Actinoplanes teichomyceticus ATCC 31121: one gene and its partner. Each later gene encodes a partner of the first gene's protein in a complex. Links are inferred from orthologs where the notes say so. Each region holds a gene or a part of one and is shown in the gene's direction. Other genes may lie near its edges.

What was found.
Region 2: the proteins of uvrA (region 1) and mfd are in contact, whole or in part, in a crystal structure (PDB 4DFC), measured with the Escherichia coli proteins. The link is inferred for Actinoplanes teichomyceticus ATCC 31121 from one-to-one orthologs.

What each region holds. Positions count from the first base shown.
Region 1 is NZ_CP023865.1:1,882,376-1,889,127, forward strand. Bases 1,188-4,673 are described here. They hold uvrA (excinuclease ABC subunit UvrA), read left to right. Parts: upstream 1,188-1,497; coding sequence 1,498-4,473; downstream 4,474-4,673. Other genes in these bases: ACTEI_RS08590 (hypothetical protein), read left to right, coding at 1,188-1,369. Outside these bases: more of ACTEI_RS08590, read left to right, coding at 1-1,187; ACTEI_RS08600 (Rieske (2Fe-2S) protein), read left to right, coding at 4,932-5,459; excinuclease ABC subunit UvrC, read left to right, coding at 5,574-6,752. UniProt on the Escherichia coli protein: The UvrABC repair system catalyzes the recognition and processing of DNA lesions. UvrA is an ATPase and a DNA-binding protein. A damage recognition complex composed of 2 UvrA and 2 UvrB subunits scans DNA for abnormalities.
Region 2 is NZ_CP023865.1:795,467-802,938, forward strand. The notes cover bases 1,729-5,934. They hold mfd (transcription-repair coupling factor), read left to right. Parts: upstream 1,729-2,113; coding sequence 2,114-5,734; downstream 5,735-5,934. Other genes in these bases: ACTEI_RS03695 (glycosyltransferase family 2 protein), read right to left, coding at 1,729-1,753; ACTEI_RS03705 (hypothetical protein), read left to right, coding at 5,783-5,934. In the rest of the region: more of ACTEI_RS03695, read right to left, coding at 1-1,728; more of ACTEI_RS03705, read left to right, coding at 5,935-6,565; ACTEI_RS03710 (nucleoside triphosphate pyrophosphohydrolase), read left to right, coding at 6,562-7,472. UniProt on the Escherichia coli protein: Couples transcription and DNA repair by recognizing RNA polymerase (RNAP) stalled at DNA lesions. Mediates ATP-dependent release of RNAP and its truncated transcript from the DNA, and recruitment of nucleotide excision repair machinery to the damaged site.

The sequences.
Region 1 (6,752 bases):
GCATCTGGTGCGCAGCCGGGTGGCGGCGCTGATCGGCGCGGCGTGGTGCGGGTTCGCCCCCACCATGATCTCGCACGCCAGCGGCCATGTGAACTTCGTCAACCAGTACCTGGTCCCGCTGATCGTGTGGCAGGTGCTGCGGCTGCGCGAGCCGGGCCGGGCGGTACGCGGCGGGATCGTGCTGGGCCTGCTGATCGTGCTGCAGATCTTCATCAACGAGGAGACGCTGCTGTTCATCGCGCTCACCATGGGCATCTTCGTGATCTCCTACACGGTGATGCGCCCGGGTGTGGCGCGCGCGGTGGCGCGGCGTTTCGTGGCCGGGCTCGGCGTGGCCGCCGGGGTCGCGCTGACGCTGGCCGGTTACCCTCTGTGGTACCAGTTCTTCGCGCCGGGCAACTACCACGGTCAGCCGTTCGCCCCGTCGGACTTCGTCACCGACCTGTTCTCGGTGGCCGCCTTCCCGCGGCAGTCCGTGGCCGGGTCGGAGACGCTGGCCCAGCGGCTGAGTGTCAGCGCCACCGAGGACAACACGTTCTTCGGCCCGGTCGGCCTGGTCATGATCGTGGTGGCGACCCGGATGCTGTGGCGTTCGGCGGCGGCCCGGTCGGCGGCCGTCGCCGGGTTGGTGCTGCTGCTGGCCTCGATGGGGCCGAGGTTGCAGGCGGGCGGGACCCGGACGTCGATCCCGCTGCCGTTCGGCCTGATCAGCCACGTGCCGGTGATCGACCTGGTGAGCGTCACCCGGTTCGCCATGGTGCCGGCCACGATCGCCGGGGTGCTGCTGGCGCTGGCCGCCGACCGGATCCGGTGGTCGTCGCCGGGGCGCCGGCGGCGGTTCTGGGCCGGCATGGCGCTGGCGCTGGTCCCGCTCTTCCCGACCCCGGTGCCGGTGATCCCGGGCGACCCGCTGCCCGAGTTCCTGACCGCCGGGATCTGGAAGCGCTACGTGCCGCCGGGCCGGACCCTGGTGCCGGTCCCGCTGCCGGACGTGACCGTGGGGCGCACCGCGCAGCGCTGGGCCACCCTGCAGAACCTGGACTTCGCGGTGCCCCGCGGCTACTTCATGGGCCCGACCGACCCGCCGGGCGACCGTACCGGCTCCTGGCGGGCGCCGGTCCGGTTCACCTCCGAGCTGCTGATCCAGGTGCAACTGACCGGGATGCGGCCGTACCTGAACGACGAGGCGCGCAAGCGGATCGTGGCGGATCTGGTGTACTGGCGGGCGTCGGTGGTGGTGCTGGTGCCGCAGAGCCAGAACGCCCCGGCGCTGCGGGCCACCCTGACCGACGCGCTCGGTGAGCCGCAGCTCGTCGGCGGGGTGGAGATCTGGGACGTACGGTCGTTGCCGGTTCCCCCGGCCGAGTGACGGTCCAAGGTCCGTTCTGCGGGAATGTCCGCCATGTGCGAGGCGCTGCACCTAGGCCGCCGAAAAATGTCATACCGCGTGGCTAGAGTGTCTGCTCGACTTCAAACACATGTACGGAGAGGCTGGCAGTGGCCGACCGACTGACTATTCGTGGCGCTCGCGAGCACAACCTTCGCGACGTCAACCTTGATCTGCCCCGCGACGCCATGATCGTCTTCACCGGGCTCTCCGGTTCGGGCAAGTCCAGCCTCGCGTTCGACACGATCTTCGCCGAGGGACAGCGCCGTTACGTCGAGTCGCTCTCGTCGTACGCGCGGCAGTTCCTCGGCCAGATGGACAAGCCGGACGTCGACTTCATCGAGGGCCTGTCCCCGGCCGTCTCGATCGACCAGAAATCGACCTCGCGCAACCCGCGCTCGACCGTGGGCACCATCACCGAGGTCTACGACTACCTGCGACTGCTGTTCGCCCGCACCGGCATCCCGCACTGCCCGGTCTGCGGCGAGCGGATCAGCAAGCAGACCCCGCAGCAGATCGTCGACCGGGTGCTCGCCATGCCGGAGGGCACCCGGTTCATGGTGCTCTCGCCGGTCGTCCGGGGCCGCAAGGGGGAATATGTCGATCTCTTCGCCGAGCTCCAGGCCAAGGGTTACGCCCGGGCCCGGGTCGACGGCGTGGTGCACCCGCTCACCGAGCCGCCGAAACTGAAGAAGCAGGAGAAGCACACCATCGAGGTGGTGGTCGACCGGCTCAGCGTCAAGGCGAGCAGCAAGCAGCGCCTGACCGACTCGGTGGAGTCCGCGCTCGGGCTGTCCGGCGGCGTGATCCTGCTCGACTTCGTCGACCTGCCGGAGGGCGACCCGGAGCGTGAACGCCGCTTCTCCGAGCACCTGGCCTGCCCGAACGACCACCCGCTGGCGATCGAGGACCTCGAACCCCGGGTGTTCTCCTTCAACGCGCCCTACGGCGCCTGTCCCGAGTGCTCCGGCCTCGGCACGAAGAAGGAGGTCGACCCGGAGCTGATCATCCCGGACGAGGAGAAGAGCCTCAACCAGGGCGCGATCCAGCCGTGGTCCGGCGGCACCACCCAGGAGTACTTCCTGCGCCTGCTGGAGGCGCTGGCCAAGGCCGAGGGCTTCAGCCTGGACGCGCCCTGGCGGGCGCTGCCCAGCCGGGCGCAGAAGACCATCCTGTACGGCGCCGACGACCAGGTCCACGTGCGGTACCGCAACAAGTACGGCCGGGAGCGCTCCTACTACACCGGCTTCGAGGGCGTGGTGCAGTGGATCGAGCGGCGCCACAACGACACCGAGAGCGACTGGTCGCGCGAGAAGTACGAGGGGTACATGCGCGACGTGCCCTGCTCGGTCTGCGGCGGCGCCCGGCTCAAGCCGGAGGTGCTGGCGGTGACCGTGGCCGGCAAGAGCATCGCCGAGGTGTGCAACCTGTCCGTCGGCGAGTGCGCCGAGCTGCTCGCCGGGCTCCAGCTCGACGACCGGCAGAAGATGATCGCCGAGCGGGTGCTCAAGGAGATCAACGCCCGCCTGCGCTTCCTGGTCGACGTCGGCCTGGACTACCTCTCGCTCGACCGGGGCGCCGGCACCCTCTCCGGCGGCGAGGCGCAGCGCATCCGGCTCGCCACCCAGATCGGCTCCGGCCTGGTCGGCGTGCTCTACGTGCTGGACGAGCCGTCCATCGGGCTGCACCAGCGGGACAACCACCGGCTGATCGAGACCCTGGTCCGGCTGCGCAACCTGGGCAACACGCTGATCGTGGTGGAGCACGACGAGGACACCATCCGCACCGCGGACTGGATCGTCGACATCGGCCCGGGCGCCGGGGAGCACGGCGGCAAGATCGTGCACAGCGGGACGGTCGAGGGCCTGCTGGCCAACGAGCACTCGCCGACCGGGGCGTACCTCTCCGGGCGCAAGTCGATCCCGGTGCCGTCCGGCCGGCGGCCGCAGACCCCGGGCCGGGAGGTGGTCGTGCACGGGGCGCGGGAGCACAACCTGCGCAACCTCACCGTGCCGTTCCCGCTCGGCCAGTTCATCGCGGTCACCGGGGTCAGCGGCTCCGGCAAGTCGACGCTGGTCAACGACATCCTGCACACCGTCATGGCGAACCAGATCAACGGCGCCCGCCAGGTTCCCGGCCGGCACACCAAGGTCACCGGGCTGGAGAACGTGGACAAGGTCGTCGGGGTGGACCAGTCGCCGATCGGGCGTACCCCGCGGTCCAACCCGGCCACCTACACCGGTGTCTTCGACCACATCCGCAAGCTGTTCGCGGAGACCGCCGAGGCCAAGGTGCGGGGCTACGGCCCGGGCCGGTTCTCGTTCAACGTCAAGGGCGGCCGCTGCGAGAACTGCTCCGGCGACGGCACCATCAAGATCGAGATGAACTTCCTGCCGGACGTGTACGTCCCGTGCGAGGTGTGCAAGGGCGCCCGGTACAACCGGGAGACCCTGGAGGTGCACTACAAGGGCAAGACCATCTCCGAGGTGCTGGAGATGCCGATCGAGGAGGCGGCGGGCTTCTTCGAGGCGATGCCGGCCATCCACCGGCACCTGCGCACCCTGGTCGACGTCGGGCTGGGCTACGTCCGGCTCGGCCAGCCCGCGACCACCCTCTCCGGTGGTGAGGCGCAGCGCGTCAAGCTCGCCTCCGAGCTGCAGAAACGCTCCACCGGCCGGACCGTCTACGTGCTCGACGAGCCGACCACCGGCCTGCACTTCGAGGACATCCGCAAGCTGCTGCTGGTGCTCAACGGGCTGGTCGACAAGGGCAACACGGTGATCACGATCGAGCACAACCTCGACGTGATCAAGACCGCGGACTGGCTGATCGACATGGGCCCGGAGGGGGGCAGCAAGGGCGGCCTGGTGCTGGCCGCCGGGACGCCGGAGGAGCTGGCCGAGGTGCCGGAGAGTCACACCGGGCAGTTCCTGCGTCACATGCTGGGCCTGGAGGGCGAGCCGACCGGGTCGCCGGCCGCGACCGCGCGGGCGGCCAAGGCCAACGGGGAGCGGGCGACCGGGTCCCGGGCGGCCGGCGCGACCAAGCCGCGGGCGGCGCGGTCGCGGGCCAAGGCCGCGGTCTGACCCTTTCGTACGTCGCTCGCGGCGGCCGGTCCTCGCGGGCCGGCCGCCGCGAGCCGTGTCCGGCGCCGGTTCGCTCGCGTCCGGTGCTCCGCCCGGCCCGTTCCCGCTGGGAGCTTCGCGTGGGGCGGCCGCGGGCGAGTGCGAGCGGGGGACGTCGCGGCGGGACGGCGGGGCTCCGGGAGGGACCGGAAGTGTGCCACCGCGGGAAAATTGATTTAGAAAATTCTTAGCCGGCTCATAGCGATGCCGCCGCTCCGGTCTCCTAGGGTCGAGCGGGACGGCCGGCATGCGACATCACCGGCGAAACCGGCCGTCCGGATGCGTACGAATCGGGAAAGCCGCCGCCTGGCGGCGAGTTAATCTCACCGCACGCATGAACCGATCGCGGTGGCGGCCGCGTACTCAAGGTCGACTCCGCGTGACTTCGGGCGCGGACACCAGGTACTGGAGGGCGATACATGACTGACGTGCAGACCGGGACCGGCGCCGACACCCAGGTGGAGCAGACGGGCCCCGCTTCGACCCGCCGCGTCGTCCTGCTGGGCGCCGGCGGCCTCGGCGCCGCCGCGGTCCTGGCCGCCTGCGGCACCGACACCAGCGGCACCAACCCGAACGGCTCGGACTTCGCCGCCGATCCCGCCCCGGCCGGCAGCAAGGGCGCCGACGCGCAGGGCGGCAGCACCGGCGGCGGCGACTCCGCGGCGGGCGCGGCGCTCGCGCTGGTCGCCGACGTGCCCGCCGGTGGCGGCATCATCCAGGGCGACTACGTCATCACCCAGCCCAAGCAGGGCACCTACAAGGCGTTCACCAAGATCTGCACGCACCAGGGCTGCGAGGTCGGCGAGGTGAAGAACGGCACGATCAACTGCCCGTGCCACGGCGCGAAGTTCTCCATCGAGACCGGCTCCCCGGTCTCCGGCCCGGCGCAGAAGCCGCTCGCCGAGACCAAGGTCAAGGTGGACGGCGACAACATCGTCGCGGCCTGACACTCCGCGGCGGAACGGGCGCTCCGCGCACCGGCCGGAGATCCGGCGCCGTGGCGGCGGCACCGGACCTCCGGTCGGGCAATTCTGTCAGTCCCACGCACTACTGTTGTGGTTGTGCCAGACCCGTCCACTTATCGCCCGGCGCCCGGTACCATCCCGGACGCTCCGGGCGTCTACCGCTTCCGCGATCCGGCCGGCCGGGTGATCTACGTCGGCAAGGCGAAGAGCCTGCGTAACCGGCTCAATTCGTACTTCGCCGACGTGTGGTCGCTGCACCCGCGCACCCAGCAGATGGTCACCACCGCCGGCAGCGTCGACTGGGTCACGGTCGGCACCGAGGTGGAGGCGTTGCAGCTGGAGTTCTCCTGGATCAAGGAGTTCGACCCACGCTTCAACGTCAAGTACCGCGACGACAAGTCGTACCCGTTCCTCGCCGTCACGGTGAACGAGGAGTTCCCCCGGCTGCAGGTGATGCGCGGGGCGAAACGCAAGGGTGTGCGCTACTTCGGGCCGTACTCGCACGCCTGGGCCATCCGCGAGACCCTGGACCTGCTGCTGCGGGTCTTCCCGGCGCGCACGTGCTCGGCCGGGGTGTTCAAGCGCAGCAGCCAGATCGGCCGCCCCTGCCTGCTGGGCTACATCGGCAAGTGCTCCGCCCCGTGCACCGGCCAGGTCACCGCCGAGCAGCACCGGGCCATCGTCGACGACTTCTGCGATTTCATGGCGGGCCGGACCGACACGTTCGTCAAGCGGCTGGAGCGCGACATGATGCGCGCCTCCGACGAGCTGGAGTTCGAGCGTGCCGCCCGGCTGCGTGACGACATCGCGGCGCTGCGCCGGGCCATGGAGAAACAGACCGTGGTGCTGGGCGACGGCACCGACGCCGACGTGGTGGCCTTCGCCGAGGACCCGCTGGAGGCCGCCGTCCAGGTGTTCCACGTCCGTGACGGCCGGGTTCGCGGCCAGCGCGGGTGGGTGGTGGACAAGGTCGAGGAGCTGAGCACCGGCGACCTGGTGCACCACTTCTGCAGCCAGATGTACGGCGGTTCGCAGGGCGAGGCCGACGTGCCCCGCGAGCTGCTGGTGCCGGCCCTGCCCGACGACGCCGACGCGCTCGCCGACTGGCTCTCCGACCACCGCGGCAGCCGGGTCAGCCTGCGCGTCCCGCAGCGTGGTGACAAGCGCGCCCTGATGGAGACCGTGGCGCGCAACGCCGGCGAGTCCCTGCAGCGGCACAAGCTGCGCCGGGCCGGTGACCTGACCACCCGCAACCGGGCGCTGGAGGAGATCGCC
Region 2 (7,472 bases), 1.1 Mb from region 1 along the record:
TCAGGCAGATGAGCAGGTTGAGCGCGGGCCAGGCGTACATCGCCGGGTCCACGTGGTCGACGATCGGGGAGACGGCCAGCAGGACGGCGTAGAACGCGGCCCAGCGCAGCCCGGGTCGGAAGGTGGCGAGCCGGTCCGGGCTGGTCGAGTCGCCCTTCGGGGTGACCACGAAGCCGGCCGTGCGCCGCAGCGCCGCGCCGATCAGCGAGGACACGTAGATCGGCGTGCAGAGCGTGGACGCCAGCATCCCGCGCAGCCCGGTCGAGCCGGACTCCTCGTGCGGGCTGACGTTGTGCCGCCGGTTGAACAGGTAGAGGCCGACCTGGAACAGCGCGGCATCCACGTAGAGCATCAGCCAGACCTGCTGCGGCACCTGCACGCCCTTGGCGCCCAGCAGCAGGAAGCAGGCGGCGTTCACCGCGCCCAGCAGCCAGGCCAGCGCGGTCAGCGGGTAGTACGACATCAGCAGCGCGTAGTGCAGCGCCCGGCCCGGCCCGAGCCGCCGCAGCAGCCCGGCGAAACTGCGGACCACCACCTCGTCGGTGCCGCGCGACCAGCGGTGCTGCTGGGTGAAGAAGTCGGTCCAGGAGGACGGGCCCTCACCGACCGCGAGCACGTCCGGGGTGTAGACCGAGCGCCAGCGCCGGCCGGTCGCCGGGTTGCGGGCCGCGTGCACGGCCAGGCTGGTCGCCATGTCCTCGGTGATCGAGTCCTGGAGCCCGCCGATGCTCTTGAGGGCCGCGATCCGGACCGCGTTGTTGGTGCCGACCAGCATGGCGATGCCCCGCCGGTTGCCGGCCCGCTGCAGCAGCGAGTGGAACAGGTACTGCTGCGACTCGGCCCAGCGGGTGATCAGGTTGTCGTAGTTGCCGTAGATCTGCGGGCCGACCACGAACGCCACATCGGGGTCGCGGAAGTAGCCGAGCAGCCGTTCGCAGAAGTTGGGCAGCGGCACGTGGTCCGGATCGACCGAGACGAACACGTCGTACTCGTCGCCGTGCGCGTCCAGCCAGGCGTTGTAGTTGCCGTGCTTGGTGCGGGCCTTGAAGGCGCCGGCCGGCTGGTTGTACTCCGCGCGGCCGCGCCGGCTGAAGTGCCGTACGCCCAGCCGCTTGCACATCAGCTTGACCAGCGGGTCGTCGCCCTCGTCGAGCAGCCACACCTGGTAGTGCCCGGCGTAGCGGATCCGCCGCGCCGCGCGCAGCGTCTTCTCCACCATCTCGATCGGCTCCTTGCCGGGCACGATGGTGGTCAGGAAGGCCACCCGGGTGCCGGTGTCCGGCACGACCGGGCGCGGATCCCGGGCCCACAGCGTGGCCAGGCTCAGCGTCACCACGTTGACCAGTCGGAACAGCTCGATCGCCGTGGTCGCCACCAGCATGAACGTGGTCGCCACGAAGAGCACCGGGTGCAGCCGCTGGTCGGGCACCTCGATCGCGGCGATCAGCCAGCCGAGGAAGGTGCTCTCGAAGGCGAAGGCGAAGAGCGTGATCAGCAGGGTGCGGATCGGCCGGCGCGGCGTCATCCGGTGCATCGCCACCCGGTACCCGCCGTCCGGGGCGGGCGGCGGGTCGGCGGGACCGGCCAGGACGCTGTACGCGCTGTAGTTGTAGCGGGACGGCAGGATCAGCGTGGCGGCGGCCGACTCGGCCTCCATCGGCGCGCGGCCGGCCGGCGCCCGCTGCCCCGGGATGGGCGGGGTCTCGCGGGCAGGCGGGGAAGCCCCGGGGTCCGGGGTGTGCAGAAGACTCATCGAGGTTCAGGCCGGTACCGCCGGGCGCGGGACCGGGCCCGGTCGAGGGTCCGGCACGGCGGCGGCTCGCGCGGGCCTGGTCCGGGCGCCGGGCGTGCGGTGCGCAGGCCGCGCGCTGCCGGCCCACCGGCGCACGCCGTCGGACGCGCTGACGAGCAGCAGGATACGCACGATGCCCTCCCCGGCCTTGCTGAGCGTATGGTCGAGCACCCTGCACGACGGCGCCGATCGCATGTCGGACATGCTGTCCGATAAGGCGCACGCGGCCGGACTGTCGCCGGGTCGGACTAAGCTGTTCGCACACCCCCGCCCCCCGTGGGCGACCGGGGTCGTTCGTCGTGCCTGCTGGGGGTCCTCGCCATGCAACTCGCCGGTCTGATCCCGGCCGCCCTGCGCGACCGTGGCCTCGCCCGAGCCCGCGACCTGGCCCGTAAGGGCTTCGTCGACTCGGACTCGCTCGACCTCACCGCGCCGGTCTCGCTGCGCCCGTTCGTGGTCGCCACGGTGGCCGGCCCGAGCGGCATCGGCGGCGCCCAGCGCCCGGTGCTCGCCGTCACCGCGACCTCCCGGGAGGCGGACGACCTGGCCGACGCGCTGGGCTGCCTGATCGAGGCGGACCGGGTGGCGGTCTACCCGTCCTGGGAGACGCTGCCGCACGAGCGGCTGTCGCCGCGCTCCGACACGGTGGGGCGCCGGCTGGCCGTGTTGCGCCGGCTGGCCCACCCCGGCGAGAAGCCGCTGCAGGTGGTCGTCGCGCCGGTGCGGTCGCTGCTGCAACCGCAGCTCAAAGGGCTCGGCGACCTGGAGCCGGTGGAGCTGGTCACCGGCCGGGAGGCGGAGCTGGAGGCGATCGCCCGGCGACTGTCCGACATGGCGTACGCGCGGGTCGACCTGGTCACCAAGCGCGGCGAGTTCGCGGTGCGCGGCGGCATCCTGGACGTCTTCCCGCCCACCGACGAGCACCCGTCCCGGGTCGAGTTCTGGGGCGACGAGGTGGAGGAGATCCGCACCTTCGCGGTCGCCGACCAGCGGACCATCGAGCAGGTCCAGCGGCTGTGGGCGCCGCCGTGCCGGGAGCTGCTGCTGACCCCGGCGGTCCGCGCGAAAGCCGCCGCGCTCTCGGCCCGGCATCCGGAGCTGGCCGAGATCCTGGACCGGCTGGCCGAGGGCATCCCGGTCGAGGGGATGGAGTCGCTGGCGCCCGCCCTGCTCGACGGCACCGACAGCATGGAGCTGCTGCTGGACTGCATGCCGGCCGGGACCCACGTGCTGCTCTGCGATCCGGAGCGGATCCGGACGCGGGCGCACGACCTGACCCGTACCTCCGACGAGTTCCTCGAAGCGTCCTGGGCCGCGGCCGCCACCGGCGGCCAGGCGCCGATCGACGTCGGCGCGGTCGCCTTCCGCAGCCTCGCGGACGTGCGGTCGCACGCGGCGACCCTGCGCCAGCCGTGGTGGACCATCTCGCCGTTCGGCCTGGCCGACACCCCGGCGGCGGAGGCCCTGCCGTGGGAGGACGCCGCGACGGTGCAGGTCGCCCCGGACACCGGCGACGCCGTCGCGCTGGCCGCGCAGCCGGTGCCGCTCTACCACGGCGACACCGCCAAGCTGGCCGGCGACCTGTCCGGGTGGGCCGCGGCCGGGTGGGCGATCGCGCTGGTCTTCGAGGGCAAGGGCACCGCGCAGCGGGCCACCGAGCTGCTGCGCGACGCGGGCATCGGGGTCACCCCGGTCGACGCGATCACGGCGCCGATCGCCGACGGCCAGCTGCTGGTCACCTGCGGCGGGCTGAACCACGGCTTCGTCGACGAGGCGTCCCGGCTCGCGGTGATCACCGGCAACGACATCTCCGGCGGCCGGGGCGCGTCCACCAGGGACATGCGCAAGATGCCGGCCCGCCGGCGCAACACCATCGACCCGCTGGAGCTCAAGGCCGGCGACTTCGTGGTGCACGAGCAGCACGGCATCGGGCGGTACGTGGAGCTGGTGCAGCGCACCGTCAACGGCGCCGACCGGGAATACCTGGTGATCGAGTACGCCCCGTCCAAGCGGGGCCAGCCCGGTGACCGGCTCTACGTCCCCACCGACCAGCTCGACCAGCTCTCCCGCTACGTCGGCGGCGAGCAGCCGGCATTGCACAAGATGGGCGGCGCCGACTGGCAGAAGAGCAAGGCGCGGGCCCGGAAGGCGGTCCGGGAGATCGCCGCGCAGCTGATCCAGCTGTACGCGGCGCGCCAGGCCTCCAAGGGGCACTCGTTCGGGCCGGACACCCCGTGGCAGCGCGAGCTGGAGGACGCCTTCCCGTACACCGAGACCCCGGATCAGCTGGCCGCCATTCACGAGGTCAAGCACGACATGGAACTGGCCGTCCCGATGGACAGGCTGATCTGCGGCGACGTCGGGTACGGCAAGACCGAGATCGCGGTGCGCGCGGCGTTCAAGGCGGTGCAGGACGGCAAGCAGGTGGCCGTGCTGGTGCCCACCACGCTGCTCGCCCAGCAGCACTTCAACACGTTCACCGAGCGGATGAGCCAGTTCCCGGTGCAGATCCGGCAGCTGTCCCGGTTCCAGACGCCGAGCCAGGCCGCGCTCGCCCTGGAGCAGGCCGCCGACGGCACCGCGGACATCGTGATCGGCACGCACCGGCTGCTGGCCAAGTCCACCCGCTTCAAGAACCTTGGACTGATCATCGTGGACGAGGAGCAGCGGTTCGGCGTCGAACACAAGGAGCAGCTCAAGGCCCTGCGGGCGTCGGTGGACGTGCTGACCATGTCGGCCACCCCGATCCCGCGGACCCTGGAGATGGCGATCACCGGCATCCGGGAGATGTCGACGATCGCCACCCCGCCGGAGGAGCGGCACCCCGTCCTGACCTACGTCGGGGCGTACGACGACAAGCAGGTCGCCGCCGCCATCCACCGCGAGCTGCTCCGCGACGGGCAGGTCTTCTACCTGCACAACCGGGTCGAGTCGATCGACCGGGCGGCGCGCAAACTGCGCGAGCTGGTGCCCGAGGCGCGGATCGCGGTGGCGCACGGCCAGATGAGCGAGGAGCAGCTGGAGAAGGTGATGGTCGGCTTCTGGGAGAAGGAGTTCGACGTGCTGGTCTGCACCACGATCGTCGAGTCCGGCATCGACATCCCGAACGCCAACACCCTGATCCTGGAGCGCGCCGACCTGCTCGGCCTGGCCCAGCTGCACCAGATCCGCGGCCGGGTGGGCCGGGGGCGGGAGCGGGCGTACGCGTACTTCCTCTACCCCCGGGACAAGCCGCTCACCGAGCACGCGCACGAGCGGCTGGCCACCATCGCCCAGCACACCGAGCTCGGCGCCGGCATGTACGTCGCGATGAAGGACCTGGAGATCCGGGGCGCCGGCAACCTGCTCGGCGGCGAGCAGTCCGGCCACATCGAGGGCGTCGGCTTCGACCTGTACGTCCGGATGGTCGGCGAGGCGGTGCAGGCGTTCAAGGGCGAGCGCCCCGAGGAGGAGGCCGAGGTCAAGATCGATCTGCCGGTCGACGCGCACCTGCCCACCGAGTACATCGCGGTCGAGCGGCTGCGCCTGGAGATGTACCGCAAACTCGCCGAGGCCCGTGACAACGCCCGGCTGGAAGAGGTCGTCGCCGAGATGACCGACCGCTACGGCGAGCCGCCGGCCCAGGTGGTCAACCTGATCGCGGTCGCCCGGTTCCGCCAGCTGGCCCGGGCGTACGGCCTGACCGACGTCTCCATGCAGGGCAAGCACATCCGCTTCTCGCCGCTCGCGCTGATGGACTCCAAGCAGATGCGGCTCAAGCGCTACCACCCGGATTCGGTCTACAAACCGGCGAACGAGCAGGTCAGCGTCCCGCGGCCGATGACCCGCCGGCTCGGGGGCGAGCCGCTGCGCGACCAGGAGTTGCTCCAGTGGTGCGCCCAGCTGCTCTCCGACGTCCTCGGCCCGGCGCCGGCTCCGGCCGCGGCCGCGACGCGCGGGTGATCGGGGGTGGGCGACGTAGATCACATTACGCGTGAGACAGTGTTGACCATGCAGCGTAACCGCCGACTCGCATCCATGGTCGTCGTCGCGTCCCTTGCGCTCGCCGGCCTGTCCGCCTGCCGTTCCGAACCGGCCGTGGCCGCCTACGTCGGCGACACCCGGATCACCGAGAAACGGGTCCAGGACATCTGGGACGACGCGCGTGCCGCGTTCACCCGGAACCCGGCGGCGAGCGCCCCGGCCACCGACCCGGAGACCGGGGCACTCAACGCCCCGGCGAGCGGCACGGACCCGGCCGCCCTGCCGATCACCCGCGCCGACATCGTCAACGTCCTGGTCAGCCGCGAGCTGCTGAACCGGGTCGCGGCCCGGCACAACGTCACGGTGCCCGCCGACCTCGCCTACGACCAGATCGCCGGCAAGCTCCGGCTGCCGGAGAACGCCGAGTACGTCCGGCTGTACACCCAGTACATCGCCCTGCTGAGCGTCGTCGAGCAGTCGGTGCAGCGCCCGGCCCCGCTCACCGACGACGACCTGCGCGACATCTACCAGCGGTTCGGCGCCAACGGGGCGCTGGACGCCGGGACCACCTTCGAGAGCTTCCGCAGCACCCTGCCCGAGCAGGCGGTGCAGCAGCTGCAGGCGGCGGTCACCGTCCGCACCGAGGTACGCGAGATCGCCGAGCCGCTGGACGTCACGATCAACCCGCGTTACCAGCCGCTGGAGATCGGCCTGTACGGCATCCAGAACAGCCAGGTCAGCCCGATCTACCAGCTCGTCGCCGCCGAGCTGGGCGACGAGTCGGCCGTCCCGGTCACCGACGTCAGTTGAGCACCCGGATCGTTCTGCTGGTCACCTCGCCGCGCCTGCCGGCGGGGCTGCTGACCGCGGAGGCGTGGGACACGGTGCGCTCCGGGCCGGTCTTCGCCGCCGCCGAGAGCGAGCAGGCGGCGGCGCTGCGGGCGGCCGGCGTGCCGGTCACCGTGCTGGACACCGACGCGCAGGGGCTGCTCGACGCGATCGGCGGCGCGCCGCTGGCGGTCTGGCTGGCCGGTCCGCACGGCGACCAGCCGTTCGCCCGGCAGCTCGGCCTGCGGCTGGCCCGTGAGCCCGGCCTGGCCGAGCTGGAGCTGATGTACGGCTCCTGGGATCCGCCCGGCGCCCGGCTGCTGGACGCCGTCGCGGTGATGGACCGGCTGGTCTCGCCCGGCGGGGACCCGTGGAAGCGGGCGCAGACCCACCGCACGCTCGCGCCGTACCTGCTGGAGGAGAGCTACGAGGCGTACGACGCGATCGACCGGGACGACCTGGACGAGCTGCGCGAGGAGCTGGGCGACGTGCTGCTGCAGATCGTGCTGCACGCCCGGCTCGCCGAGGAGCTGCCGGACGGCCGGGCCTGGAACGTCGACGACGTGGCCGGGACGCTGGTCGACAAGATGGTGCGGCGCAACCCGCACGTGTTCGCCGGACAGCGGGTCGAGGACCTGGAGGAGATCACCGCCAACTGGGAGCGGATCAAGCGCGAGGAGAAGGCGCGGGAGTCCGTACTGGACGGGGTGGCGCTGAGTCAGCCGGCGCTGGCGCTGGCCGCCAAGATCCTGCAGCGGGCGCGGCGGGGCGCGGTGGACGTGCCCCTCCCGGCCGGCGACGACCTCGGCGCGGTGCTGTTGCGGCTGGTCGCCGAGGCCCGCGCCGCCGGCCTCGATCCCGAGGCCGCGCTGCGGCAGACCGCCCTGGC